One region of the Micromonospora luteifusca genome, then DNA from elsewhere that is predicted to be linked to it. Evidence: riboswitches for the same ligand, from Rfam matches in the RefSeq annotation. Region 1 holds a riboswitch; the other holds the start of a gene.
The links. Region 1 has a riboswitch for thiamine pyrophosphate ahead of JOD64_RS07440 (ECF transporter S component). Riboswitches for the same ligand answer to the same signal wherever they lie in the genome.

Region 1 (14,117 bases):
CGAGCAGGGAGTGACCGAGTGATCCGATCGAAGAAGGCCGGCCGGCGCGAGCCGACGCCGCCGACACCGCATCCGTCCGGCGCCCGGCCGCCAGCGCTGCCCACCGAAGCGGTGCCGAAGCACGTGGCGGTGGTGATGGACGGCAACGGTCGCTGGGCCAAGGAACGCGGGCTGGCTCGCACCAAGGGGCACGAGGCGGGGGAGCACAGCCTCTTCGACACCATCGAGGGTGCCATCGAGATGGGCATCCCGTACCTGTCGGTGTACGCGTTCTCCACCGAGAACTGGCGGCGCTCGCCCGACGAGGTCCGGTTCCTGATGGGGTTCAACCGGGACGTGATCCGTCGCCGCCGCGACCAACTGGTCGACCTCGGCGTCCGGGTGGTCTGGTCGGGTCGGACCGGGCGGTTGTGGAAGAGCGTCATCTCCGAGTTGCAGACCGCCGAGGAGATGTCCCGCGACAACTCGACGTTGACCCTGCAGTTCTGCGTCAACTACGGCGGGCAGGCCGAGATCGGCGACGCCGCCGCCGCGATCGCCCGCGACGTGGCGGCCGGCCGGCTGGATCCGGCGAAGGTCAGTGAGAAGACCGTCGCCAAATACCTCTACCACCCGGAGGTCCCGGAGGTGGACCTGTTCCTGCGCCCCTCCGGGGAGGAACGGATCTCCAACTTCCTGCTCTGGCAGGCCGCGTACGCGGAGCTGGTCTTCCTGGACACGCTCTGGCCCGACTTCGATCGCCGCCACCTCTGGTATGCGTGCGAGTTGTACGCGCAGCGGGACCGACGCTTCGGCGGAGCGCTGCCCAACCCGGTCGCCCCGGTCGTCTGAGTCGACGCGCTTACCCTCACGTCACTCTGGGTATCACCTATGTCAGAAGCCACTGACGGAGGTGAACCCACATGATCCAGAAGCGCATTGCCCAGTGGGCGGTGATGGCGGTAGCGGTGCCACTGGCGGCTGCCGGTGCCCGCCGGCTCAGCCACACCCTGGAGGCCCGGCGTGGTCCCTCCGGGGCGACGCGGATGCTGACCAGAGGTGCGGACCTGATCCGCCCGCAAAAGGCCAAGCGCCGCCGGCTCTTCTGACCCCCAGACCCCACCTTCCGGCGCCGTCCGCACACCGTGCAGGCGGTGCCGGCCCATGCCCGCTTCATCCCGACCCGGCTCACCCTCGCGGTCGGTTGTTCTGGGGTCCTGCGGGACGGGGACGGGTAGGGTCCGGAGGTGGTGGGACGACGGCGATGGGGGTGGAAGTGCGGGACCTTCGGTACAAGATGATCATGGCGTTGAACGCGGCTGACCTCGGTGATCCGATGTGCGAGCAGGTAGCCGACATCTGTGCCGAGATCGCCGAGCAGCACTGCGCCGAATTCGGTCACACACCGCAGCTGCGTACCGGCGAGATCGCCGAGCTGGCCACCGGCGACCCGGCCCTGACCTGGGCGCCGACGACCTCCGACACCGGGCAGCGTGCCTGGTGACCGCCCCCGCCCCCGCGGTCGACGTCCGCCGTGGTGAGGATCGCTTCGCCACCCGGATCTCCTGGCTCGACTCCAAGCACTCGTTCTCGTTCTCCCGGCACTACGACCCGGCCAACACCCACCACGGTCTGCTGCTGGTCAACAACGACGACGTGGTGCACCCGGGGGCCGGCTTCGAAACCCACCCGCACCAGGACATGGAGATCATCACCTGGGTGCTGCGCGGCTCCCTGGTGCATCAGGACTCCACCGGGCACTCCGGGGTGATCTACCCGGGCCTGGCCCAGCGGATGAGCGCCGGCACCGGCATTCTGCACTCCGAGAAGAACGACGCCTGGCGGCTCAACAACCAGGAGCCGCACACCGACCCGGTCCACTTCGTGCAGATGTGGGTGCTCCCCGACGAGGAGGGCGTCGACCCCGGTTACGAACAGCTGGAGATCGAGGACGAGCTGCTCCGTGGCGGCCTGGTGCCGATCGCCTCCGGGATGGACCGCTACGACGGGGCGTCGGCGATTCGGATCCGCAACCGGTACGCGACTCTGCACGCCGCCCGTCTCGCCCCCGGCGACGAGGTCACCATCCCCGACGCGCCCTTCGTGCACCTGTATGTGCCCAACGGCACGGTGATCCTGGAGGACAGCGGCCCGCTCGGCACCGGCGACGCGGCCCGGCTCACCAGGACCGGCGGCCGGCGGGTCACCGCCGACGAACCAGCCGAGATCCTCGTCTGGGAGATGCACGCCACCGTCGCCTGACGCTTACCCGCGCCAGAAGCGGCCCCGGCGCCGCCGTGATCTCGCCCGAACATGGATGTAGTGGCCTCCCCGCCGGGGCAGACCACTACATCCAGGGTCGGGCACGATCACGGCGGCGCGGGGCACCAGTTCCCGGCTACGCAGGCGACTCGGTGCGGTCGCCGGCCCAGGTGGTGTGGAACGAGCCCTCGCGGTCCACCCGCTGGTAGGTGTGCGCACCGAAGTTGTCCCGCAGGCCCTGGATCAGCGCGGCGGGCAGCCGCTCGGCGCGCAGCGCGTCAAAGTACGCCAGCGACGACGAGAACGCGGGCGTCGGCACACCGGCCCGGGCCGCGTCGGCCACCACCCGCCGCCAGCTCGGCACGCCAGCGCCGACCGCCTCGGCGAAGTACGGCGCCACCAGCAGCGTCGGCAGGTCGGGCTGTTCGTCGTACGCCTCGCGGATCCGGTCCAGGAAGCGGGCGCGGATGATGCAGCCGCCCCGCCAGATCGTCGCCATGCCTCCCAGGTCGATGTCCCAGTCGTACTCCTGGCTGCCGGCGCGAATGTGGTCGAAACCCTGCGCGTACGCGACGATCTTGGAGGCGAGCAGCGCGCGGCGAACGTCCTCGACGAAGGCGTTCCGGTCCGCGACCTGCCACTTCTCACCCGCGTCCGGGAACGCCCGCCGCGCGGCCTCCCGCTGGTCGACGTGCCCGGAGAGCGAGCGGGCGAAGGTCGCCTCGGCGATCCCGGTGATCGGAATACCCAGGTCCAGTGCACTCTGCACGGTCCACCGGCCGGTGCCCTTCTGCTCGGCCCGGTCCTGCACGATGTCGACGAACGAGCGGCCGGTCGCCGCGTCGGTGTGCGCGAGCACGTCGGCCGTGATCTCGATGAGGAACGACTCCAACTCGCCGTTGTTCCAGTCGCGGAAGATCTCCGCGATCTCCGCTGGATCCGCGCCCAGACCGGCCCGAAGCAGGTCGTACGCCTCGGCGATGAGCTGCATGTCGGCGTACTCGATGCCGTTGTGCACCATCTTGACGAAGTGCCCGGCGCCGTCCGGCCCGATGTGCCTGCAGCACGGCACACCGTCCACCTGGGCGGCGATCTTCTCGAACATCGGCCCGAGCTTCGCGTACGACTCGGTGGAGCCGCCGGGCATGATGCTCGGCCCCAGCAGCGCACCCTCCTCACCACCCGAAACGCCGGTGCCGCTGAAGTGCAGCCCCTGCGTGCGCAGCGCCTCCTCCCGACGGCGGGTGTCGGCGAAATGCGCGTTGCCACAGTCGACGATGATGTCGCCCTCCTCCAGCAGCGGCACCAACTCGTCGATCACCGCATCGGTGGGAGCGCCCGCCTTGACCATCACGATCACCGCGCGGGGCCGTTCCAGCGACGCCACGAACTCGGCCATCGTCTCGCCCGGCACGAACGTGCCCTCGTCGCCATGCTCGGCGACCAGACTGCGAGTGCGCTCCGGCGAGCGGTTGTGCACTGCCACCGTGAAGCCGTTGCGGGCCAGGTTGCGGGCCAGGTTTCGGCCCATCACCGCCAACCCGGTCACACCGATCTGCGCCGTCGCCTGTTCAGCCATCCGTGCCGCCACCTTTCGCCGTCGTGCTGGTGTGCTGCTGCTGTGCTGCGACCGTATCGTGGTGAGCGGCGGTACGGGCATGTCGTCGACTGTCGGTCACCGGCCGGTGGCGCTCAGCCCTGGGCCAGTCGATCCTCCACGTGCGCCACCTTCGCAGTGAGCGCGTCGGTCACCCCCGGTCGGATGTCGGCCTTGAGCACCACACTCACCCGGGGCGCCTGCGCGGCGACCACGTCGACAGCCCGCTTGACGACCGCCATCACCTCGTCCCACTCACCCTCGATGGTGGTGAACATGGCATCGGTGCGGTTGGGCAGGCCGCAGTCGCGGACCACCCGCACCGCCTCGGCGACCAGGTCACCGACGGACTCACCGACACCGAGCGGAGTTACCGAGAACGCGATCAGCATGCCGCTGATGGTGCCAGGAAAAACCGGCTGCGCAGACGTACGACGAGCCGATAGTGTGCGGACATGCGCAACTGACGCCCCTTCTCCGAGCCGGCCCGCCGCCCCGCGTCGCGGTCCGTGCGCTCCCGGGCGTCCCGCATCCCACCCGCAGTTCGGCGGTGCTGGCTGTGCCCGACCCCGGTGAGCAGATCCTCTCCCGTTCGACCGTCGCGCCGCGACGGTCACCAGCCGATCCGACCGACCGCCGGAGCGCGGGACCGGCCGTGACGGTCGGCACCGAAGGAGGCCCGGATGCCCGCCAGGCGCAACCCGAAGAAGTCCCGTAAGACCCCGCTCGGCACCGACCCGACGATTGAGCGCGGCTCGCTCCCCGCCTTGGCGGTGGGGCCGGCTGCATCGGCTCTACCGGCTGCCTCGGCTCTGCAGGCTCTACCGGTGCCGGCTCTACCGACTCGTCCGGTCGAGTCGACCCTGCCGGTCGACGTGCCGACGAGCGACGTGCCGGTGGAGGTCGATGTGCCCTCGATGGACGACGCGTTGGTCGTACCCCCGCTGATCCACGTGCCGACAGCGTTGGACGTGCCCCCGGTGGTCGATCCGTCGTTGACCGCCGGGCGGCCGGCGGCACCGAAGGCCGGACCGCCGCAGACCGGCGGAGGCCGCTCCGCCGGAGGCAAGAGTCAGCGAGCCGGTCAGCCGCGCCGCTACGCCTTCCGCCGCAGCTAAACCAACCCACTCACCCACCCACCCACCACCCACCCACCCACCACCCACCCACCCACCCACCATCCGCCCCGCCCCGCCCCGCCGCCCTGCCCGCCCCGCCGCCCCGCCCTGCCGCCCCTGCCCTGCCGCCCTTGCCCCGCCGATCTTGCAGTTTCTGACGCCGACGTCCGATTGTCTCGGCGAGAGGGGGAGGGACCCCTGCGGCCCGAACCGGACTCGGACATGATCGACTCCATGTCGCCGATGTGGCGGCATCCCGCCTCTCGGATACCGCAATGTCGGCGACATGGAGTCGATCACGCCCGGACGCTCACCGCGCGGAGCCACCACGCCGTCGATTCGTCCCGTATGGGTGATTCGGTGCGCTGGCGAGGTCGCCGTGGCGGCGGAATCGGCGGTCGGCGCAGGTCGTGCGCGCCCTATGCCGGATATGCGACGACAGCAAGTGCAAGATCGCCGGGGCCGGGGCCGGGGCCGGGTCCGGGGTCCGGGGTCCGGGGCGAGGGTCAGGCGCCGGGCCGGGCCGGGCCGGGCCGGGGGTCGGGGGTCGGAGGCCCAGGGGTGAGGGTCAGGCGCCGGGCCGGGTCGGGGGTCGGGGGTCGGAGGCCCAGGGGTGAGGGTCAGGCGCCGGGCCGGGGCCGGGGCGGGGAATCAGGCTCCGGGCCGGGGCGGTGGTCACCGGGCCGGCGCGGTGGTCAGAGGCCGGGGAGTCGGGGCGGGAGGGTTAGCTGATTAGGGGGCGGAAGGTGCCTAGGAGGACGCTTGTCGTCAGGGCGGCACCGGCCAGCACGACCGCCCCGGCGATGAGGAGGGCGTCGGCCCGGGTGAAGCGCTGGCGGCGGGCGACGGTCCGGGGTGTGCCGGCGTCGAAGCCGCGCGCGTCCATCGCGACGGCGAGGCGGGTGCCCCGGCGGATCGCCCCGACCAGCAGTGCGAACGCGGTGGAGGCGAACAGTCGCAGCTTCGCGAACGGGTTGCGTCCGGCGTCGACGCCTCGCGCGCGTCGGGCCATGCTGATCATCTGCCACTCCTGGCCGAGCAGCGGCACCAGCCGGAACGCGGCCAACGCCCCGATGGCGAAGCGGGCCGGTGCCTTCGCGTTCTGAATCAGTGCGTCGGCCAGGTCGGTGGGGTCGGTGGTCGCAAACACGATCACACCGGGCAGGGCCACCGCGAAGACCCGCAGCACCAGGCCGAGCGCGGTGAGCAGCACGCCGGTGGTCACCAGCACCGGGCCGGCGTCGAGGAGGACCCGGCCGGACCGGTCGGCGGCGAAGAGCACCAGGGTGACCAGGATGCCGGCGGCACTGAGCAGCAGTGGCATGGCCCGCCGGGCCAGCACCCGGTAGCCGATGCCGAACAGCGGCAGCACGGCGAGTTCGAGCGCGATGGCGATCGCCGGGGCGACCGGGTCCAGGGTGGCCAGCAGGGTGAACGAGAAGACCAGCGCAGCGGCCACCTTCGCCACCGGGTTGCGGCGGGCCAGCGGCGCACCGGGCGCCGCGACCGGCTCGATGCTGATCATCGGATGTCGTCCCGGCCAGGCTGGATCGCCGGCCGGCCTGCCCGATCACCTGCCGGGTCGGCCGGGCCGTCGCTGGTCGCGGCCCGTTGGAGGGTGACGGTGCGGTCGGCGAGCGCGGCGACGAAGTCCGCGTCATGGGTAACCGCGACCACGCCGTGCCCGGCGTCGCGCAGGTCGGCGAAGAGGTCGACCAGCTCCCGCCAGGTCCGCCGGTCCTGACCGAAGGTGGGTTCGTCGCAGATCAGCAGACGTGGCGCGGTGGCCAGGGCGGTCGCCACGCTCAGCCGCCGCGCCTCACCACCGGAGAGGGTGTACGGGTTGGCGGCGGCGAGCGCGGCCAGTCGCAGCCGTTCCAGCAGCCCGGCCACTGTTTCCTTGACGGCCGCCTCGGGTTGACCGGTCCGGCGTGGGCCCAGCGCCAGCTCGTCGAAGACGGTGCTGGTGACGAACTGGTGTTCCGGATCCTGGAAGACCGACCCGATCCGGCGGGCCAGCGCGGGGGCCCGCCAGCGGTGCGGGGGAGTGCGGTGGTCCGTGCCGGCCAGTTCGGCGGATGCGGTGACCCGCCCGGTGCCGGGCCGGAGCAGACCGCCGAGCAGCAACGCCAGGGTGGACTTGCCGGCGCCGTTGGGTCCGCGTACGGCGAGTGCCTCGCCGGCGCGTACCGCCAGGTCGGTGGAGCCCAGCCGGGGTGGCAGGCCGAGCCGGTCGGCGGTGAGCAGGAGGTCCCCGGGCGCGGCGGTGGCCGGCCGGGGCGCGATGGGGTGACCGGGCACCCAGACCCCCTCGGCGGCCAGGGCGGCACCGTGTGCGGCGAAGACGGCCTCGGGCGTGCCGTCGGCGCGGACCCCGCCGCCGGGCTCCAGGACGACCACCCGGTCGACCAGCGGCAGTGCCTCGGCGACCCGGTGCTCGACCAGGATCAGCGTGGTGTCGGCGTCGAGTGCACGGGCCACCGCCTGTCGGACCAGGTCGGCTCCGGCCGGATCGAGGTTGGCGGTTGGTTCGTCGAGCAGCAGCAACTCGGGGCGCAGGGCCAGCGCGCCGGCCAGGGCGAGGCGTTGTTGTTCGCCGCCGGAGAGCGCGGCGGTGTTGCGGTCGCGGGGGTACGGGAAGCCGACGCGGTGCAGCGCTTCGTCCACGCGGGGCCAGATCTCGTCGGTCGGTACCCCTCGGTTCTCCAGCCCGAACGCGACGTCGTCGCCGCAGCGCGCCATGACCAGTTGGGTCTCCGGGTCCTGGAAGACGATGCCGACCCGTTCCCGTCCCTTGCGCGGGTCGAGCCCGTCGATCTCGACGAGGCCCTCCTGCTCGCCGGAGTCCTCGGGCAGCAGCCCGGCCAGCGCGCTGAGCAGGGTGCTCTTGCCGGCCCCCGACGGCCCGAGCAGCAGAACCCGCTCCCCAGCCTCAACCCGCAGGTCAACCCCGCGCAGAGCCCACGCGCGCCGCCCAGCGTGCCGCCACCCAAACCCCCGCAGCAAAACCCCGCCCACCAACCCCACCCCCTCTCCCGTCCGAGCCTCGGGCCGCCCCACATTTCACCTGTTGATCAAGAGGTTTGCGTCAGAAAGTCGCGTCTCGTTGAACGCAAACTTCTTGATCAACGCGGTCGACAGCGGTGGTCAGATGAGTGCGCGGTCCTGGGCTACCGGGAAGCGGTCCAGGACTCCCGTGTTGGCCAGGGCCCGGGTCAGCAGCCAGCCGCCGACGCCAGCGATCACGGTGGCGCTGACGATGGTGAGCAGCGCGTACGGGATGCGGTAGTCGGTCAGCGCGTAGTCGACGTTCCAGACGAAGAAGTCGAACAGCGCGGCGCTGAGGCCCGTCAGCGCGCCGGCAAGCATCGCGGTCGGCAGGCGGAACGACCGGTACCGGAAGGCGGCGAACGCCAGCTCGGCGCCGATGCCCTGCACGATGCCCTGCGGGATGACCGTGCCGGCCCACTGGCTGCCCAGCAGTGCGGAGAGGACCGCGGCCACCGTCTCGCAGTAGAGCGCGGCGCCGGGCTTGCGGATGACCAGACCGCCGATCACGGCCGGCATCAGCCAGACGCCGTAGAGCAGTGTCTGCGCCGGCGGGAAGAAGGCGAACGCACCTTCGGTGGCGCTCCAGACCAGGCCCCACGCCCAGAAGATGACGCCGAAGGCGACCGCGATCACCGAGGCGACCACGATGTCGATGGTCCGCCAGCGGCTGGTGTCGGTGGTGGATTTCATGTGTTGCTCCCAGTTCTGACTGCGAACCAGGAGAAGACGCACGCCGCGCGTCCGGTGGCACCGGACGTACGGCGCGGCTGGAGGTCGACCGAACTCCCTGCGCTGGCATTACCCAGATCAGGTTCGAGGGTCTGCGGGCGTGCCCGCACTCTCAGCGCTGTGCGCTCCCCTGTCGGATGTGAAGTTGTCTCGCTGACGCTAACACCGACCTGGGCCGACAGCCCAGCAGGGCATCCGCCTGACCTGCGGGGAGCGACCGGCTCGCCGTCGGCTGGGTACGCTCCGATCATGCGGGTCGACGCGCGAGGTCTCACGTTCGAGGTAACCGCCGGCGGTCCGCCGGACGGCGTACCCGCTCTGCTGCTGCACGGCTTCCCGCAGCACAGCGGCGAATGGGACGACGTCGTGCCGACGCTGCACGCGGCCGGGCTGCGCACGTACGCGCTGGACCAGCGCGGCTACTCGCCGGGCGCCCGGCCGACCGGGGTGGCCGACTACCGCATCCCCGAGCTGGCCGCCGACGTGGTGGCGGTGCTCGACGCTCTCGGGCTGGACGCCGTCCACCTGGTCGGCCACGACTGGGGCGCGGTCGTGGCGTGGGCGGTCGCCGCCGGGCACCCGGATCGGGTCCGCACGCTGACCGCGGTGTCCGTGCCACATCCGGCGGCCATGGCGCAGGCCCTGGCCAACGACACTCAGCAGAAGGCCCGCTCGTCGTACATTGCGCTGTTCCGTAAACCGGACAAGGCCGAGAAGGTGCTGCTGGCGTGGCACGCGACCGCGCTGCGCAAGCTGCTCGGCGGGGTGGGCGACGCGCCCCGGGTGGACCGCTACGCCGACCCGATGCGCGAGCCGGGGGCCCTCACCGCCGCGCTGAACTGGTACCGGGCGATGTCCCGCGCCGACCTGGCCGGCGTCGGCCCGGTCGCGATTCCCACCACGTACGTCTGGAGTGATCGGGACGTCGCCATCGGCCGGACCGCCGCCGAGGCGTGCGCGGCGAACGTCACAGGTGAATACCGCTTCGTGCAGTTGCCCGGGGTGAGTCACTGGATCCCGGACACGGCGCCCGGCCCGCTCGCCGAGGCGATCCTGGCCCGAGCCGGCGGAACGGCCTGAGCCGTGCCGGTCAGCGAGGGAGGGCCATCGTGACGGCGGACGCCGGCAGGCCGGGCACTCGGCGTTCGGTCGCCGCGCAGCTGCGGGTGCTGGGCGTACGCCCCGGCGCGACGCTGCTGGTGCACGCCGCGCTGCGTCCGCTGGGATTCGTCTGCGGCGGGCCGCACGCGGTGGTGCTCGCCCTGCGCGACGCGCTCGGCCCCGACGGCACGATCGTGGTGCCCACCCACACGCCGGACAACAGCGACCCCGCGGGGTGGCGCAACCCGCCGGTGCCGGCGGACTGGTGGCCGCTGATCCGCGCCGAGATGCCAGGCTTCGACCCGGTGGTCACGCCGAGCCGGTTCATGGGGGTGCTCGCCGAGACGGTTCGCGGCTGGCCCGGCGCCATGCGCAGTTCGCATCCGCACGTGTCGTTCGCCGCGCTCGGGCCGGCCGCCGAGCAGGTGGTGGCCGGGCACACCCTGGGCGACATGCTCGGTGAGGGCTCGCCGCTGGCCCGGCTCTACGACCTGGACGCCGACGTGTTGCTGCTGGGCGTGGACCACTCCGTGAGCACCTCGCTGCACCTGGCCGAATATCGCTGCTCCGGTTCGCCCCGTGAGCAGGTGGGCGCCGCGGCGCGTACCGGCGACGGTGGTCGCGAATGGGTGTGGTGGCAGGACGTACGGCTCGACGCGGACGACTTCGACGCGTTGGGCAGGGACCTGGAGGCCACCGGGGCGGTTCGCACCGGACCGGTCGGCGCCGGGACCGGCAGGTTGATGCGCCAGCGGGCGGCGGTCGACTTCGCGGTGCGCTGGCTGGCCCGCAACCGGACGACGGAGGACGCATGACGGTGAGTGCCGAGGACTATCTGGCCGTGGTGACCGAGACGATCGGGCGGGTGGCCGCCGGTCAGCGGGAGGCGGTGGGGCGGGCCGCCGACCTGATCGCCGAGGCTGTGCGCGCCGACGGCGTGGTGCACGCGTTCGGCACCGGGCATTCGGAGGCGCTCGCGATGGAGATCGCCGGCCGGGCGGGCGGTCTGGTGCCGACCAACCGGATCGCGCTCCGCGACCTGGTGCTGATCGGTGGCGAACCGGCCGAGCGGCTCGGTCCGATGTTGGAACGGGACCCGGAGGTCGCGCACCGCCTCTACGAGCTGGCCCCGGTGCGGCCCACCGACGTCTTCGTGCTCGCCTCGAACTCCGGGGTCAACGGCGCGATGGTGGAGTTCGCCATGCTGGTGAAGGAGCGCGGCCACGCTCTGGTAGCGATCACCTCGGCGCAGCACTCCGGCCGGATGACCTCCCGCCACCCGTCCGGACGCAAGCTGGGCGACCTCGCCGACGTGGTGCTCGACAACGGTGCGCCGTACGGTGACGCGACGTTGCCGCTGCCCGGCGGTGGCGCGGTCGGCGCGGTTTCCTCGATCACCGCCGCGCTGCTGGCTCAGCAGATCACCGTGGAGGTGGTGGCGCGGTTGCTGGCGGCGGGGGAGCGGCCGCCGGTCTACCTGTCGGCGAACATCCCGGACGGCGACGCCCACAACAACGAGCTGGAAGCCCGGTACGCGGGTCGGATCCGACGCGGGTCCTGACGCCCGCTGGCGCGGTGCTCCCGGTCGCCGGCCACGGCTCGGCGGGCTTTCCGCTGGTGCCGGACGGCGACCAGGGGCTGCTGCGGTCGACCTGCGTCGTCGAGATGAACGGCAGATGTCGTGAAGCTGTTTCGCGCTCGGCCGGGTGGGGCATTGGCGTTGCTGCCGGCGGGCGGGACCGCCGGCAGTAGCGTCGCACCGGAGGTAGCGCGTGTCCAAGGAGACCGAGAAGCAGCGCTGGCAGCGCAACTTCGCCGACCTGCTGCAGGAGTTGCGGGTCGCCCAGACCGGCGTGCAGATCCTCTTTGCCTTCCTGCTCACCCTGCCGTTCAGTAACGGGTTCACCGAGACCACGGAGTTCCAGCGCGATGTCTACATCGTGGCGTTGCTCGCGGCGGCGGCTGCCACCGCACTGATCATTTCGCCGGTGGCGTTCCACCGGGCGCTGTTCCGGCAGGGGCGCAAGCCGGAGCTGGTCCGTTTCGCGCACCGGATGGCCACCGGCGGCCTCGCCTTCATGCTGATCGCGATGGTCAGCGCGGTGCTGCTGATCACCGACTTCGTGCTGGACCGGCCGATCGCCTTCGTGCTCAGCGCCCTGGCCGGAATCTGGTTCCTCACGTTCTGGGTGGCCCTGCCGTTCGCCCGGCGCAACTGGGGTGAGGACGACATCGACGACGAGGACGACGACCCGGACGCGACGGCCGGTCACTGATCGGGGCGAGCGGGGGAAGCAGATCTTCACGCAACGCTACCCCTGGGTAACACCCGGGGGTAGCGTTGCGTGGAGGGCGCATGCCGAGCAGCCGCACCAAGGTTTGAGGGGGCAGCCGTGACCACGACGAAGGACGGCCGACCAGCACCGGACGGCCCCGATTCCGATATCACCCCCGACACCGCCGGCGCCGCGGCACCGTTGCTGGCGGAGTCCGGGCAGGTGTCGGAGAAGGAGGCCCGGCGGGTCGCCGAAGCCGCTCGCGAGTCCACCTGGGACCGACCCAGCTTCGGCAAAGAGTTGTTCCTCGGCCGGTTCCGGCTGGACCTGATCGACCCGTGGCCGCAGTCCGACCCGGACGACGTGGCCCGCGCCGAGGAGTTCCTAGGCCGGTTCCGCACCTTCCTCAACTCCGAGGTGGACGGCGCGGCCATCGAACGCGACGCGTCCATTCCGGACTCGGTCTTCCACGGCCTCGCCGACCTCGGCGCGTTCGGCATGAAGATCGACCGGAAGTACGGCGGGCTCGGGCTGAGCAACCTGCATTACTGCCGGGCGCTGATGCTGGCCGGCTCGGTCAGCCCGGCCATCGGCGCGCTGCTCTCGGCGCACCAGTCGATCGGGGTGCCGCAGCCGCTGAAGATGTTCGGCACCGCCGAGCAGAAGCAGCGCTTCCTGCCCCGACTCGCCGCCGGCGAGGTGTCCGCGTTCCTGCTCACCGAGCCGGACGTCGGCTCCGACCCGGCCCGGCTGGCCACCATCGCCGAGCCGACCGAGGACGGCACCGGTTACCGGCTCAACGGGGTGAAACTCTGGGCCACCAACGGCATCGTGGCCACCCTGCTGGTGGTGATGGCCCGGGTGCCGGCCACCCAGGGCCGCCGGGGTGGAATCACCGCGTTCGTGGTGGACGGCGACAGCGCGGGCATCACCGTCGAGCGGCGCAACGAGTTCGTCGGCCTGCGTGGCCTGGAAAACAGCCTCACCCGCTTCCACGACGTGTTCGTGCCCGCCGAGAACGTCATCGGCGGCGAGGGCAAAGGGCTGAAGATCGCCCTGACCACGCTGAACACCGGCCGGCTCTCGCTCCCGGCGATGTGCGTGGGCGCCGGCAAGTGGTCGTTGAACGTGGCCCGGGGGTGGGCCGCCGACCGGGTCCAGTGGGGCCGACCGGTGGGCGAGCACGAGGCGGTCGCGCAGAAGCTCTCCTTCATCGCCGCCACCACGTACGGCATGGAGACCATGCTCGACCTCTGCTGCCTGCTCGCCGACGACGACCGTAACGACATCCGGATCGAGGCGGCCCTGGTCAAGCTGTACGCCAGCGAGATGGCCTGGAAGATCGCCGACGAGCTGATCCAGATCCGGGGCGGGCGCGGCTACGAGACGGCCGACTCGTTGGCCGCCCGCGGCGAACGCCCGGCCAACGTCGAGCAGGTGCTGCGCGACCTGCGGATCAATCGGATCTTCGAAGGCTCCACCGAGATCATGCATCTGCTGATCGCCCGCGAGGCGGTCGACGCCCACCTGTCGGTGGCCGGCGACATCATCGACCCCGAGGCCGGGCTGGGTCGCAAGGCGCGGGCCGGTGCCCGAGCCGGCGCCTTCTACGCGAAGTGGCTGCCCACGCTGGCCGTGGGTCGGGGGCAGAGCCCTTCGGCGTACGCGGAGTTCGGGCCGCTCGCCGGGCACCTGCGACAGGTGGAGCGGTCGTCGCGCAAGCTGGCCCGGTCGACGTTCTACGCGATGTCCCGCTGGCAGGGAAAGATGGAGCGTAAGCAGGCGTTCCTCGGCCGTGTGGTGGACATCGGCGCCGAGTTGTTCGCGATGTCCGCGGTCTGCGTGCGGGCTTCCGCCGAACGGGACAGCCGACCGGAAAATGTCGAGCTGGCCGACCTGTTCTGCCGGCAGGCGCGGGTGCGGGTGGATGCCCTGTTCACGGCACTCTGGGACAACACCGACTCGGTCGACACCGCCGCCGCGAAGCGGATTCTCGCCGGCCGC
Region 2 (14,117 bases), 670 kb from region 1:
GGCCGGTGGGCCAGGAGATCGTGTTCGAGAACGACCGGGTCCGGGTCTGGCACATCCGCCTTGAGCCGGGCGAGCGGCAACCGCTGCATCGGCATGATCACCCCTACCTGGTGGTGGCGATCGAGGGCGCCAAGAACGTCGTGCAGACCATCGACGGCACCCGGATCGACGCCGACGAACCCACCGGTGGGGTGGTCTACCGGGACCCGGGTGCGGTGCACATGCTCACCAATGTCGGAGACACGACTTACCTCGCTCGGCTGGTCGAACTCAAGTAGACCCGCCGGGCGTGGGCCGGCGCGCCGCGCGGCGCGCCGGTGGCGATCGGGTGTACCGGGTGCGTAACGTGCCGGTCATGGCCTTTCGGACCTGGGGCAGACTGCTGCTCACGGCGCTCGGGGTGAGCGTGCTGGCCGGGGCCGGCCAGCTCGGCGTCGCGTACGGTTTCGGCATCGTCCGGCTGACCGGCGCATTCACCGGCACGACCGTCAACCAGTGGCCGGCCCAGCTCGTCTGGGTGGGCTGGTTCGCCGCGAACGCCGCCGTCGCCGGTGCCGTCCTCACCGGACGCATCGCTCGCCGCGACGCTCCGGCTGCCAGCACCGGTCGGCAGTTGGCAATCGGTGGCGCGGCGGCACTCGGTGCGACAGTCATCGCCCCGCTCTGCATGCAGCCCGCCCGCGCCGCGGAGTTGATCTCCATCGACCCGGTCTGGGCGGTGGGGATCTGCGCCGTACTCGGTGCGGTGATCGGTGCGGGCGCGGCGACCGCTGTCCTGCTCCGGCCCGAGCTGGGCTGGAACATGGCGGCTGTGGGCGGCGCGGTCTGGCTGCTGGCGCTGATCTCCGTCCTGCCGTCACTCGGCATGGCCGGCCCACTGCCGACCGTCCGACTCGGGGTGCTGGAGCCGAGCTGGCTGAACGACGCCGCCGCGCAGCAGCTGGCGCTGCTCCTGCTGCCCACCGTGGCACTGCTGGCCGGTGCCGCGACCGCCGGGTTCGCCCGCTGGCGGGGCCAGGCTCCACTGGTCAGCGGGGCTACCGGCGTGGCCGGTCCGGTGCTGGTGGCGTTCGCCTACCTGACTGCCGGCCCGGGCGACGCGGTGGACCGCTACCAGGCCAGCCCCTACTACGGCTCGCTGATCGCGATCCTCGCCGGTGCGCTCGGCGCGGCCGCCGCGGCGCTGCTGCGCTGGCCGGCGACCGCCCGCGCCGCGGACCCGCAGGCGATCGAGCCCAGCGACATCCTGCGCCCGCTGCCCGCCAGCCCCGCCCTGCCCGGCACCGCGTCGGCAGGTTCGACGAACGACCGGGACACCGTCGCACGCACCGACGCGCGGCTCGTCACCACAGAGCCGCCGGTCGGGCAGCCGACCGGCGCGGAGCTGGCCGGTGCCAACCCAGGTCCGCGTGCCGCAGGCGGCTCCGATGGCGTACGCACAGTCCCAGCGCACTGGGACTGGCCGGCGACCACCGCGAGCGGCCAGCACGGTCCAGCTCCCGCCGCTCCGGCGACACCCGCGGCCTGGCGGACCGATCCGACCACCGCCTTCTCCACCGAAGCGCTGACGCGCAGGTCGAACCGGGACGATGTCACCTCCCCGGCCGACGCCGCACCCCCGGCCTCCGACGTCAGCAACTCGACCGAGGCCACCCCGACCAGCACCACCGCCGGACCCGCCGACGCCGCCACTCCGGCAGCCGGCCCTGACGACGCGCCGACGGGCAGCGCCACGACGGGTACCGGTGACCGACCGGCCGGCGACACCAGCAAGGACACCCCCACTACCGAGCCGACAAGCGCGGGCCCGACCAGCGCGGTCCCACCCAGCTCCGCCACGACGAGCGCAAGCACGACCAGCGCGGGCCCGACAAGCGCGGCCCCGACCAGCGCGGGCCCGACCAGCGCGGGCACGGCCGGCGCGGGCGCGGGGGACGCCGGCACGGCCGACGCACCGGTGACGCTCAAGCCGCGGCGTACCCGTAAGCCGAAGGCCAGCCCGGACGTCACCACCTCCCCCACCCCGGACGACACGCCGTCAGCTGAGTCGGCGGCCACCGACGAGACGACCACCGGTCGGGCCAGAAAGGTCACCCGGCCCACGAAGTCGGCCGACCGGACCACCCCTGGCAAAGCGACCGGCACTCCCGCACGCAGCACGGAGAACCAGGACTCCAGGTCCGGTCTGACCACCGAAGCCGATCCGATCGCTGGCTCCGCCGCGTCAGCGGAGGCAGCCGCGCCGGCCAGCCCGATCGCCGCAACCAGCTCGACCGGGACACCGGCCACCCCGACCGCCGCAACCGACGCCAAGGCACGAGCCGCCGAGCCGCCGCGCACCCCGGCCACCACTGCCACCACTTCCACCGGTCCCGCCGCGTCGTCGCCGGCCGAACCGGCCAGTGGATCCGCAGCCGCCGGGGCCGATGAGACCGGCAGCGCGCGGCCCGCCATCGAGGACGGTTCCACCGCCGGGTTGTTCGGGATCACCGCCGACAGCGACCCGGGCCGGTGGACGCCGACAGCACCGGCCTGGCCGGCCACCTCGGCGTGGCCGGTGCCGCCGCAGGCCGCCGAGCCGGGGCCAGCACCATCGGAGACAGCGGCCGGACCGGATGAGCCGACGCCGAGGCCCCGGCACCGGGCGCCGCTGCCGGATCTGAGTCGGGCCAGCACCTGGGACGCCTTCAACACCGCCCGCCGTGCTGGGCCGGCGCGGTCGCCGAACACCGCCCGGTCGACCTCGGCTGGCTCCACCGCGGCCAGCGAATCGGCCGCCCCCGCCGAACCTGCGAGCACAACAACGTCGCCGGTCGTCCAGGGTCAGGCAGCTCCCGCCGAACCGGTCGCCCCCACGCGGCGATCGAGCCCGACAGCGGCACCAGTCGTCCCGGGGCAGGCTGGCGCGCCCTCCGATACCCGCACCGCCGACCCCACGACCACCGGCGACCCGACGACTACCACCGACCCGGCGACCACCGACGACGAGCCGGCCGCCGGGGCGGTGGCGGAGCAGCCCTCCCGGCGAGGACGGTTGGGCGGTCTGTTCCGCCGCAACCGGTCCCGCGCCGAAGAGGCGAGCCAGGAGCCGTCGGCCGAGACGGAGCCGCTGCCGACCCAGGACGAGGAGTTCGTCGACTGGGTCGCCGGTCTGAGCAAGCCGGTGTCGGACAATGAGCCGGAGCAGGAGAGTGGCCGCCGGTCGCTGCGCTCCACCGGTCGGCACTACCGCGACTGACCCACCAGATCGCGCATCGGAACGCCCGACCGATCAGCCCAGTTGATTGATCACCTACGAGTAGGTCCTGATTCAAGACGGGCTGCGGGCGCAGCGAAGGGCTCTCGCCATCGACTTGGCTGCCTGCCATGCCGATGTGCTGTTGAGCGGTATACCAGAGAGGTATAAATATGACTCTGAGGTATACCGCTCATTACCGCATCCGCCCCCAACGGAAGTGACCGACAGTCACCGCCGGCCGCCGGCCAGAGTGCGGGACAGTCAGGCGAGCGGCAGGTAGACCCGTCCGCCGCCGGAGACGAACTCCTCCGACTTGTCCTTCATGCCGCGGGCGGCGTACTCCTTGAGCTCCTGGGTGATCTTCATGGAGCAGAACTTCGGGCCGCACATCGAGCAGAAGTGCGCCGTCTTCGCCGGTTCCGCGGGCAGCGTCGCGTCGTGGTACGAACGCGCCGTCTCCGGGTCCAGCGAGAGGTTGAACTGGTCCTCCCACCGGAACTCGAACCGTGCCTTCGACAGCGCGTCGTCCCAGTCCTGCGCGCCGGGGTGCCCCTTCGCCAGGTCCGCCGCGTGTGCCGCGATCTTGTACGCGATCACGCCGGCCTTCACATCGTCACGGTCCGGCAGGCCGAGGTGCTCCTTGGGCGTGACGTAGCAGAGCATCGCGGTGCCGAACATTCCGATCATCGCGGCGCCGATCGCCGAGGTGATGTGGTCGTACGCCGGAGCGATGTCGGTGGTCAACGGGCCGAGCGTGTAGAAGGGCGCTTCGTGGCACCACTCCTGCTGCAGGTCCACGTTCTCCTTGATCTTGTGCATGGGCACGTGGCCGGGGCCCTCGATCATCACCTGCACGTCGTACGCCCAGGCGACAGTCGTCAGCTCGCCAAGGGTGCGCAGCTCGGCGAACTGCGCCTCGTCGTTGGCGTCGGCAATCGAGCCGGGCCGCAGCCCGTCGCCGAGGGAGAACGTCACGTCGTACTTCGCGAGCAGCGCACACAGCTCCTCGAAGTTCGTGTAGAGGAAGTTCTCCTCGTGGTGCGCCAGGCACCACGCCGCCATGATCGAGCCGCCTCGGGACACGATCCCGGTCACCCGGTCCACGGCCAGCGGCACGTACGGCAGGAGCACCCCGGCGTGCACCGTCATGTAGTCCACGCCCTGCTCAGCCTGCTCGATCACGGTCTCCCGGAACACCTCCCAGCTCAACTTCACCGGGTCGCCGCCGACCTTCTCCAACGCCTGGTAGATCGGGACCGTCCCGATCGGCACCGACGAATTCCGCACGATCGCCTCGCGGGTCTCGTGGATCCGCTTGCCGGTGGACAGGTCCATCACGGTGTCCGCACCCCACCGGGTGGCCCAGGTCAGCTTCTCCACCTCCTCGGCGACCGACGAGCTGACCGCCGAGGTGCCGATGTTGGCGTTCACCTTGACCAGGAACGCCTTACCGATGATCGCCGGCTCGCACTCCGGGTGGTTCACGTTGAGCGGCAGCACCGCCCGACCGGCGGCGATCTCGGCCCGCACCAACTCCGGGTCGACGTTCTCCCGGATCGCCACGAACTCCATCTCCGGCGTCACCACGCCGGCCCGCGCGTACGCCAGCTGCGTGGGCCGGCGACCGTCCACCCCGGCGAGCGGCGTGCCCGCACCCCGCACCGGCGCCACATCACCCCGCTCGGCGATCCACGGTCCGCGCAGCGGCGGCAGCCCCACCTCAGGATCAGATCCGGGACCCGACGTGTCGTAGAGCCGCACCGGCGGATGGTCACCGGTCAGCTCCACCTCCGCGAACGGCACCCGGACGTCCGGCCGTGAACCCTCGACGTACACCTTGCCTCGTGCCTGCATGACAGCCTCCCTGGTGATCAAGCGGACCAGCCGAAGTGGTCCAGCGGCCCACGTCCCGCGCCCAGCTCCCAACCCCGCGCGCCGGTCAGCGCGCGGAGCACGTACTCCTTGGCGGCCCCCACCGCCGCCGGCACCGGATCGCCCAACGCGAGCCGCACGGCGATCGCCGCCGAGAACGAACATCCGGTGCCGTGGGTGTGCCGGGTGGTCACCCGGGGCGCGCGCAGCAGGGTGGTGACGCCGCCGCCGTGCAGCACGTCGACCGCTTCGCCCCCGTCCAGGTCACCGCCCGTGACCACCACGTATTCCGAGCCGCCCGCCACGAGGGCTTCGGCGGCCACGACCATCCCGGCCACGTCGTCCACCGGGCGCCCGGTGATGGCCGCGGCCTCCGCACAGTTCGGTGTCGCCACCCTGGCGTACGGCAGCAGCCGCTCCACCGCGCCCACCACACCGAGCCGATGACCACTGGTGGCTACCAGCACCGGATCGACGACGAGTTGGGGCAGCCGACCGTCCCTCGCGACGTCGGCCACCACGTCGGCGACCGCCGGAGTGCCGAGCATCCCCGTCTTGACCGCGCCGATGGTGAAGTCACCGAGGACGCTCTCCAGTTGCTCAGTGACGGTGCGCGGCGGCAACGGCAGCACGGCGTCGACACCCCGGGTGTTCTGCGCGGTGACCGCCGTGAGGATGCTGGTGCCGTACGCGCCCAGCGCGGCGAAGACCTTGAGATCAGCCTGGATGCCAGCACCGCCGCCGGAGTCCGAGCCGGCGATGGTCAGCAGTGTTCGCGGGGTCATTTTTCCTCGTGTTTGGTTGCGGTTTGGGGCTGCGGCCGACCGTGCCCACTCCGGGCGGTCAGGCTTGATCCCTGCGTGGGCACGGTCGGCCGCAGCCCCGCGCGTGGGGACCTGGTGCCTCCGTGCCGGGTTTGGGTCAGCTCAGGGGTTACCGCCTCGACATAGGCGCTGGTCAGGATGGTGGCTGTTTCGGCGGGGTCTTTGGCTCGCATTAGTGCGCCCAGTACTGCTACTCCGGTGGCTCCTGCTTGGACGCAGGCGGTTACCTGTTGTGGGGTTTCCACTCCGCCTAGGGCCAGCAGCGGCACGGGGCTGGCGTCGACCAGCTTTCGCAGGCCTTCCGGTCCTAGTGGTGGGCCGTAACCCGGCTTTGTTCTGCTGTGGTAGACCGGGGAGATGGTGGCGTAGTGCTCGGTGGTCAGGCGGTCCAGTTCCGTGTCGTTGTGGCAGGAGCGGCCGACCAGCCGGTGGGGCGGCGGCGGGTACGGGCCGGCGGCCGGCAGGTGGACGGCATCGCCGTCGAGCGGGTCGGGGCCGGCCACGATGAGGGTTCCGTCGACCTCGGCGAGGATCGCGCGCAGGTCGGTGGCGAGGGCGGCGCGCTCGGTGCGGGGCAGGTCCTTCTCCCGCAGCACCACCCAGCGCACTCCCCCGGCCACCGCCCCCGCCACGACCCGGGCGAGCCCGCCCCGCGCGACAAGCCGGTCGGTCAACACGACAACACCGGACGGCGGGGTCACAGGTCGGGTCTTCCCTCATCGGAGGTGGAGGGGAGGGCGTGGAAACGGCGGGCGATCCGGCCGGCGCTGGCCGCCAGGCGGCCGGCCTCCACCGCGTACCGCATCGCGGTGGCCATCGCCACCGGGTCGGCGGCTCGGGTGACGGCGCTGGCCAGCAGCACTGCGTCGCAGCCCAACTCCATGGCCAGGGCGGCGTCGGAGGCGGTGCCGATGCCGGCATCGAGGATCACCGGCACGTCGACACCCTGGCGGATGAGCCGGATGTGGTGCGGGTTGCCGATGCCGAGCCCCGAACCGATCGGCGAGCCGGCCGGCATCACCGCGGCACAGCCCACGTCGGCGAGCCGGCGGGCGAGCACCGGGTCGTCACTGGTGTACGGCAGCACGGTGAAACCATCGGCGACCAACTCCTCGGCGGCGCGGAGCAGTTCCACCCCGTCGGGCAGCAGCGTCCGCTCGTCGCCGATCACCTCCAGCTTGATCCAATCGGTGTCGAACGCGTCCCGGGCCAGTCGGGCCACCTTCACCGCCTCGGTCGCGGTGTGGCAGCCGGCCGTGTTCGGCAGCAGCCGTACCCCGCACCGGTCCAGCAGCTCCAGCAGCCCGCCGGAGGAGCCCGGCGCCGTGCCCACCCGGCGCAGCGCCAGGGTGACCAGCTCGGTGCCGGACGCCCGGATCGCCTGCTCCAGCACCTGCAGGTTCGCGGCGCCGCCGGTGCCGAGGATCAGCCGCGAGGTGAACGTCTCCCCACCCAACTCGAATGGCACCCCGCTCACCCGCCCTGCGCCGCGGTGAGCACCTCGACCCGGTCACCGTCGCGCAGCGCCGTGGTCGTCCAGCCGGCGCGGGGCACCACCTCACCGTTCACCGCGACCGCCACCCCACGTTGCTGAGGCACGACGTCGCGGACCAGGTCCGCCACCGACGCACCGCCGGGGACGCTGCGCCCAGCCCCGTTCACCGTCAACTCCACAGGTCCCCCACCATCGTCGGTTCAGGTGCGCCACCGTCGGCCGCGCCGACGAACCGGTCCGGCAGGAAGGGAGCGAGCAGCGGATCGGGTACGCCGGTGAGCACCAGGTCGGTGATCAGGTCGGCGGTGATCGGGGTGAGCACGACGCCGTGTCGGTGGTGCCCGGTGGCGGCCAGGACGTCCGGCCGGCCGGGCAGTGGCCCGAGGATCGGTGCGTTGTCCGGGGTGCCCGGGCGCAGCCCGGCGACCGCTTCGACCAGGTCGTACTCGGCCAACTCGGGCAGCAGGTCGACGCCGGCGCGGAGCAGGCGTTGCACGGCGCCGGCGGTGACCGTGGTGTCGGACCGTTCCTCGACCGTCGCGCCGAGCACGACCTCGCCGTCGGCTCGGGGCACCAGGTAGACGGGCTCGCCGTCGGCGTACCCCCGGATCACGTGCCGGAAGCCCGGCGCGACGCCATCGGGCGCGCGGAGCCGGAGGATCTGGCCTTTCACCGGTCGGACGGGCAGGCCGGTGAGTGCGGCGGCCCCACAGCCGGCGGCGACCACGGTGACCCGGGCGTCCAGATCGGACACGGCCCGGACGGCTTGCGGCACGAGCACCGCGCCGGCCCGCTGCGCGGCCGTGCGCAGCGCCGGCAGCAGCAACCGGGGGTCGACCTGGTGGTCGGTGGGCGCGAGCGCGCCGCCGCGCACCCGCGGGGCGAGCGCCGGCTCGCGGTCGCGCAGCTCGGTGGGGCGCAGCAGGGTCACGGGCAGACCCAACCCCTGCTGGTACGCCCAGAGCCGCCCCGCCTCGGCCAGGTCGTCGCCGGTCAGCCCGACCATCAGGGTGCCCTCGGTCCGGTAGCCGATGTCGGCGCCGGTCGCTTCGGTCAGCTCGGCGGCGAACGTCGCCCAGCGGGCGGCGGACGCCAGCAGCAGCTCGGTCAACTGCCGCTCACCGAAGTACGCCTCGGCGACCGGGGCGAGCATGCCGGCGGCCACCGCCGACGCCCCCGAGCCGGGTGCCGGATCGTGCACCACCACCCGCAGTCCTCGGGCGGCGCAGCGCCAGGCGATCGCCAGCCCGATCGGCCCGGCCCCCACCACCGCCACGTCCGGCCGGACCCGGTCGCTCGACGGCGCTGACTCCGACCGGCCGGTCAGCACGTCAGGGCCTCGATCAGTTCGGCGGTCGCCCGCGCCGGGTCGGCGGCGCCGGACACCGCACCGACCACCGCCACCCCGTACGCCCCGGCGGCCCGCAGCGCCGGCACCCGGGCTGCGGTCACTCCCCCGATCGCGATGACCGGTACGTCGACGGCGTCGACGACAGCGCGTACCCCCGCGGCTCCGATGGGGTCCGGCAGGCCGGACTTGGTGCTGGTGGGGTGGCACGGTCCGACACCCAGGTAGCTGGCTCCCGCCGCGACGGCCGAGGTCGCTGGTCCCGGCGCGCGAGCGGTGGCTCCGAGCACCCCGGTCGGGCCGAGCACCCGGCGGGCGGCGGCGACCGGCAGGTCGTCGGCTCCGACGTGCCCGCCGGCGGCGCCCACCGCCAGCGCCACGTGCAACCTGTCGTTGACCAGGCAGGTCGCCTGGTACGGCGCGCAGAGCGCCAGCACCCGCCGGGCCAGGTCGTACGCCTCGCGGTCGGTGGCGGAATCCTCGACCCGGACCTGCACCACCAGGTCCGCGCGGGCCGCCGTGAGGGCGGCCCGGACCACAGTGAGCGGGTCCCGCCCGGGTCGGGTGTCGGTGATCAGATGCAGTCGTCCTAGGGACGGCACGGCAACGCTCCTCCCTGCGCCGGCATTACCCGGATCAGGTTCAACGGTCGGGGGCTGTCAGCCCCCCTCTCAGCCCGGTACACCGGGCTCCCGTGGGTTACTTGCGTGTCACCGTACGACAGATCCGCCGGTCTGCCAAGGCGAGGTCTCGGCGGCGACTGGTCAGCCGGACCGCCGTGGCAACGAGCGAAATCGATGGGCCGTTTCGTGCGGTCCTGTTCGGAATGTCGCCCGCCGTTACCGAACCGTTACCCGCCGGCATCTTGCCGGACATTGAGACAGCCGAATTAATTTGTTCAGCGATTCGACAAAATGTCGGCGGGGCATCCTGGCACGGTGTAACCGCCGACTCCATCTGGGAGGGCGTTCGGCGAGCCGACTCCCGCGAGCTCTGTCACTACGACACAGGAGGCGGCGTGTCCCGTTCTCGTCGTGCCCGCTTACCCATCACCGCGACCTTCATCTCCCTAGCTCTCGCCTCGACGACGCTGTTCGGTGCGCCCGCCCAGGCGGCACCGACGGCCACGCAGGTCCCCCCACGAGAAGCACCAGCCGCCGCCCCGGTCACCCAGGCGGCGCCGAAGGTAGCGAAGGCCGCCGACGATCCCTACTCCGTCCTGGTCTTCTCCAAGACCGCCGGCTTCCGGCACGACTCCATCCCCACCGGCATCGCCGCCATCCAACAACTCGGTGCCGCCAACGGATTCACCGTGGACAGTTCCGAGGACGGCGCCGCATTCAGCGACGCCAACCTCGCGAAGTACAAGGCGGTGATCTGGCTTTCCACCACCGGTGACGTGCTCAACGCCGACCAGCAGGCGGCATTCGAGCGCTACGTGAAGGCCGGCGGCGGCTACGTCGGCATCCACGCCGCATCGGACACCGAGTACAGCTGGGCCTGGTACGGCGACCTGGTCGGCGCGTACTTCGCCAACCACCCGGCCAACCAGCAGGCCACGGTCAAGGTGGAGGACCACGCCCACCCGTCCACCGCCACGCTGCCGGACCGCTGGTCCCGCTTCGACGAGTGGTACAACTTCCAGACCAACCCGCGGCCCGACGTGCACGTGCTGGCGAGCCTGGACGAGAAGAGCTACACCCCGGGCGCCGGGGCGATGGGCGCCGACCACCCGACCGCCTGGTGCCAGGACTTCGACGGCGGCCGCTCCTGGTACACCGGTGGTGGACACACCCGGGAGTCGTACGCCGAGCCCGAGTTCCTCTCCCACCTGCTCGGCGGCATCCAGACCGCGGCCGGTATGGTGGACGCGGACTGCGGCGCCTCGAAGACCTCCAACTTCGAGAAGGTCGCGCTGGACAGCAACACCAGCAACCCGATGGAGTTGGACATCGCCCCCGACGGGCGCGTCTTCTACATCGAGCGCGACGGTCGCGTGCAGATCGTGAAGCCGGACACCGGCAGCACCGTCACCGCCGTCGACCTGGACGTCTTCACCGGCAACGAGGACGGTCTGATCGGCATCCGGCTCGACCCGGACTTCGCCACCAACAAGTGGGTGTACCTCTACTACGCGCCGAACGACGGCGTCACCCGCAACCTGCTGTCCCGGTTCACGGTGACCGGCGACACGATCGACCTGGCCAGCGAGAAGCAGGTGCTGCGGGTCGACACGCAGCGCAACACCTGCTGCCACGCTGGCGGCAGCATGACCTTCGACAGCGCCGGCAACCTCTACCTGGCCACCGGTGACAACACCAACCCGTTCGAGTCGAACTCGTACTCGCCGATCGACGAGCGGCCGGGCCGCCAGGACTTCGACTCGCAGCGCACCTCGGCCAACACCAACGACCTGCGCGGCAAGGTGATCCGTATCCACCCGGAGGACGACGGGACGTACACCGTCCCGACGGGCAACCTCTTCGCGCCGGGCACCGAGAAGACCCGTCCCGAGATCTACGCGATGGGCTTCCGCAACCCATTCCGGATCGGCACCGACCCGAAGACCAACACGCTGTACGTCGCGGACTACGGGCCGGACGCCAACGCGGACAACCCGACCCGGGGCCCCCGTGGCCTGGTCGAGTGGAACATCGTGACCCCCGGCAACTACGGCTGGCCGTACTGCACCGGGACGAACGAGGCCTACAACGACTACACGTTCCCGTCCGGTCCGAGCGGGGCGAAGTTCGACTGCGCCGCGCCGGTGAACAACTCGCCCAACAACACCGGCCTGACCAACCTCCCGCCGGTCGTTCCCGCGACCGTCGACTACGGGTACGCCGGTGACGCGCGTTACCCGGAGATCGGCGGCGGTGGCGCCCCGATGGGCGGCCCGGTCTACCGCTACGACGCCGACCTCAACTCCACCCGCAAGTGGCCGGCGTACTACGACGGCAAGGCGCTGCTCGGCGAGTGGAACCAGAACAAGATGTACACGATGCAGGTGACCGCCGACGGCAAGTCGCTGGTGGACATCAACCAGTTGCTCACCGGGATGAGCATGGTCCGGCCGATGGACTTCGAGTTCGGCCCGGACGGCGCCCTGTACCTGATCGAGTGGGGCAGCGGCTTCGGCGGCAACAACGACAACTCGGGCATCTACCGGATCGACTACATCGCTGGTGACCGCGCGCCGATCGCGGCGGCGTCCGCCACCCCGACGTCGGGTGCGGCGCCGTTGACTGTCACCTTCTCCAGCTCCGGATCCCGGGATCCGGACGGTGGCACGCTCACCTACGCCTGGACGTTCGGTGACGGGCAGACCTCCACCGAGGCGAACCCGACGCACACCTACGCCACGGCGGGCAACTACACCGCCCAGCTCACGGTCACCAACCCGAAGGGCCGTACCGCGGTGGCCAACGTGCCGATCACCGTGGGCAACACCGCGCCGACGGTGACCATCGAGTTCCCGCCGGACGGTGGCTTCTTCAACTGGGGTGACCAGGTCCGCTACACCATCAAGGTGACCGACCCGGAGGACGGGCAGGTCGACTGCGACAAGGTGCAGTTGCAGGTGCTGCTCGGTCACGACGAGCACGCCCACCCGCTGGAGCAGCACACCGGCTGCACCGGCACCGTCCAGACGTCGCTCGCCTCCGGGCACGGCGCCGAGGCGAACGTCTTCGCGGTCTTCGAGGCCACCTACACCGACGAGGGCGGTGCGGGCGGTTCCGCCTCGCTCACCGGCCGGTCGATCGAGGTTCTGCAGCCGAAGCAGAAGCAGGCCGAGTTCTTCACCGCCACCGGGCGCGCCCCGGTGAGCACCGGCGGTGGAGACGCCGGCGTGCAGCGGGAGACCGGCGCCGACACCGCCGGCGGTGGTCAGAACATCGGGTTCATCGAGGACGGCGACTGGTGGTCGGTGGCCCCTGCGGACCTGACCAACATCACCGAGATCCGGTTCCGGGCCGCCTCGGCCGCCGCTGGCGGTCGGATCGAGGTCCGCGCGGGTGCGGTTGACGGACCGGTGGTCGCCACGGCCACCGTGCCGGCGACGGGCGGCTGGCAGACGTACACGGACGTGAGCGCGCCGGTCACCGGTGCCGCGAGCGGTTCGCTGTACTTCCTGGCCCGCGACCCGAACGGCGGGACGGGCTCGCTGTTCAACGTCAACTGGATGGACTTCGTCGGCCGCGGTGTCACCGAGAACGCGCCGCCGACGGTCAGCGCCACGGCCACCCCGGCGACCGGCACCGCGCCGGTCACCGTCGCCTTCGACGGCACGGCCACCGACGCCGACGGGAACACCCCGCTGACGTACGCCTGGGACTTCGGTGACGGAGGCACGGCGACCACCCTGGACGCCAGCCACACCTACGCCAGCCCGGGCACCTTCACGGCCACCCTCACGGTGACCGACAGCAAGGGTGCCAAGTCGTACGCCACGGTGCCGGTGCGGGTGAACGCTCCGGACACGTCCTGCTTCGGAGCGCGTTCGGACGACTTCAACGGCAACACCCTCGACAAGGGCCGGTGGACCAGCGTGGTCCGGGAGAACCAGCTCTACTCGCTCACTGGCGGCGCGCTGCGGCTGCCCACCTCGGTGGGTGACCTCTACGGCGCTCGCAACGACGCCACCAACCTGGTGCTCCAGGCGGCTCCGACCGGCGCCTGGGAGATGACCACCAAGGTCACCCTGCCGGTGACGGCCAACTACCAGCAGGCTGGCGTCCTGGTGTACGGCGACGACGACAACTACGCCAAGCTGGACCTGCTGTACAACGGCAGCCGGCGGGTGGAGTTCATCCGGGAGACCGCCGGCACGCCGCGCAACGAGGCCGGCGACGCCGCCAACGCACCGGCGGGTGACACCGTGTACCTGCGGATCACCAGCGACGGGACGAACCTGACCGCGGCCGTCTCGGCCGACGGGCAGGCCTTCACCCCGGTCGGCCGATCGGCCGCGCTCGACGGCATCACGAACCCGCGGATCGGGGTCTTCGCGCTCAACGGAGGCACCGAGGCACCGGTGGTGGACGCCGCGTTCGACTCGTTCCAGGTGACGCCGGACGCCCCGGCTGGGCCGGTCGACCCGTCGGACGAGTTCACCGGCGCGACGTTGGACAAGTGCCGGTGGGACGCGATCCTGCGGGAGGACCCGGCCGGTTACCGGGTCACCGATGGCTCGCTGCGCATCGACGTGCCCAACGGTGACATCTACGGCACCGACAACACCGGGCCGAAGAACTTCATCCTCCAGACCGCGCCGTCCGGCGACTGGACCCTGGAGACGAAGGTCGACGGCAGCCTGCTGAACGAGCAGTACCAGCAGGC

Region 2: linked by a shared signal. The riboswitch ahead of thiE (thiamine phosphate synthase) and the one ahead of JOD64_RS07440 (ECF transporter S component) in region 1 are both predicted to bind thiamine pyrophosphate.

The regions. Positions count from the first base shown of each region.
Region 1 is NZ_JAFBBP010000001.1:1,740,993-1,755,109, reverse strand. It holds gene recO (DNA repair protein RecO) at 1-14, shown strand, start outside; gene JOD64_RS07485 (isoprenyl transferase) at 19-831, shown strand; gene JOD64_RS07480 (hypothetical protein) at 903-1,088, shown strand; gene JOD64_RS07475 (thioredoxin reductase) at 1,244-1,483, shown strand; gene JOD64_RS07470 (pirin family protein) at 1,480-2,241, shown strand; gene gnd (NADP-dependent phosphogluconate dehydrogenase) at 2,378-3,820, opposite strand; gene JOD64_RS07460 (MTH1187 family thiamine-binding protein) at 3,934-4,230, opposite strand; gene JOD64_RS07455 (hypothetical protein) at 4,522-4,956, shown strand; gene JOD64_RS07450 (energy-coupling factor transporter transmembrane component T family protein) at 5,681-6,481, opposite strand; gene JOD64_RS07445 (ABC transporter ATP-binding protein) at 6,478-7,974, opposite strand; gene JOD64_RS07440 (ECF transporter S component) at 8,104-8,697, opposite strand; TPP riboswitch at 8,774-8,878, opposite strand; gene JOD64_RS07435 (alpha/beta fold hydrolase) at 8,986-9,816, shown strand; gene JOD64_RS07430 (AAC(3) family N-acetyltransferase) at 9,846-10,652, shown strand; gene JOD64_RS07425 (sugar isomerase domain-containing protein) at 10,649-11,398, shown strand; gene JOD64_RS07420 (DUF6328 family protein) at 11,610-12,113, shown strand; gene JOD64_RS07415 (acyl-CoA dehydrogenase family protein) at 12,231-14,117, shown strand, end outside.
Region 2 is NZ_JAFBBP010000001.1:2,410,997-2,425,113, forward strand. It holds gene JOD64_RS10525 (cupin domain-containing protein) at 1-278, shown strand, start outside; gene JOD64_RS10530 (hypothetical protein) at 356-3,238, shown strand; gene thiC (phosphomethylpyrimidine synthase ThiC) at 3,500-5,092, opposite strand; gene thiD (bifunctional hydroxymethylpyrimidine kinase/phosphomethylpyrimidine kinase) at 5,110-5,895, opposite strand; gene JOD64_RS10545 (thiamine phosphate synthase) at 5,892-6,635, opposite strand; gene JOD64_RS10550 (thiazole synthase) at 6,632-7,411, opposite strand; gene thiS (sulfur carrier protein ThiS) at 7,408-7,608, opposite strand; gene thiO (glycine oxidase ThiO) at 7,599-8,759, opposite strand; gene thiE (thiamine phosphate synthase) at 8,753-9,379, opposite strand; TPP riboswitch at 9,374-9,483, opposite strand; gene JOD64_RS10570 (ThuA domain-containing protein) at 9,796-14,117, shown strand, end outside.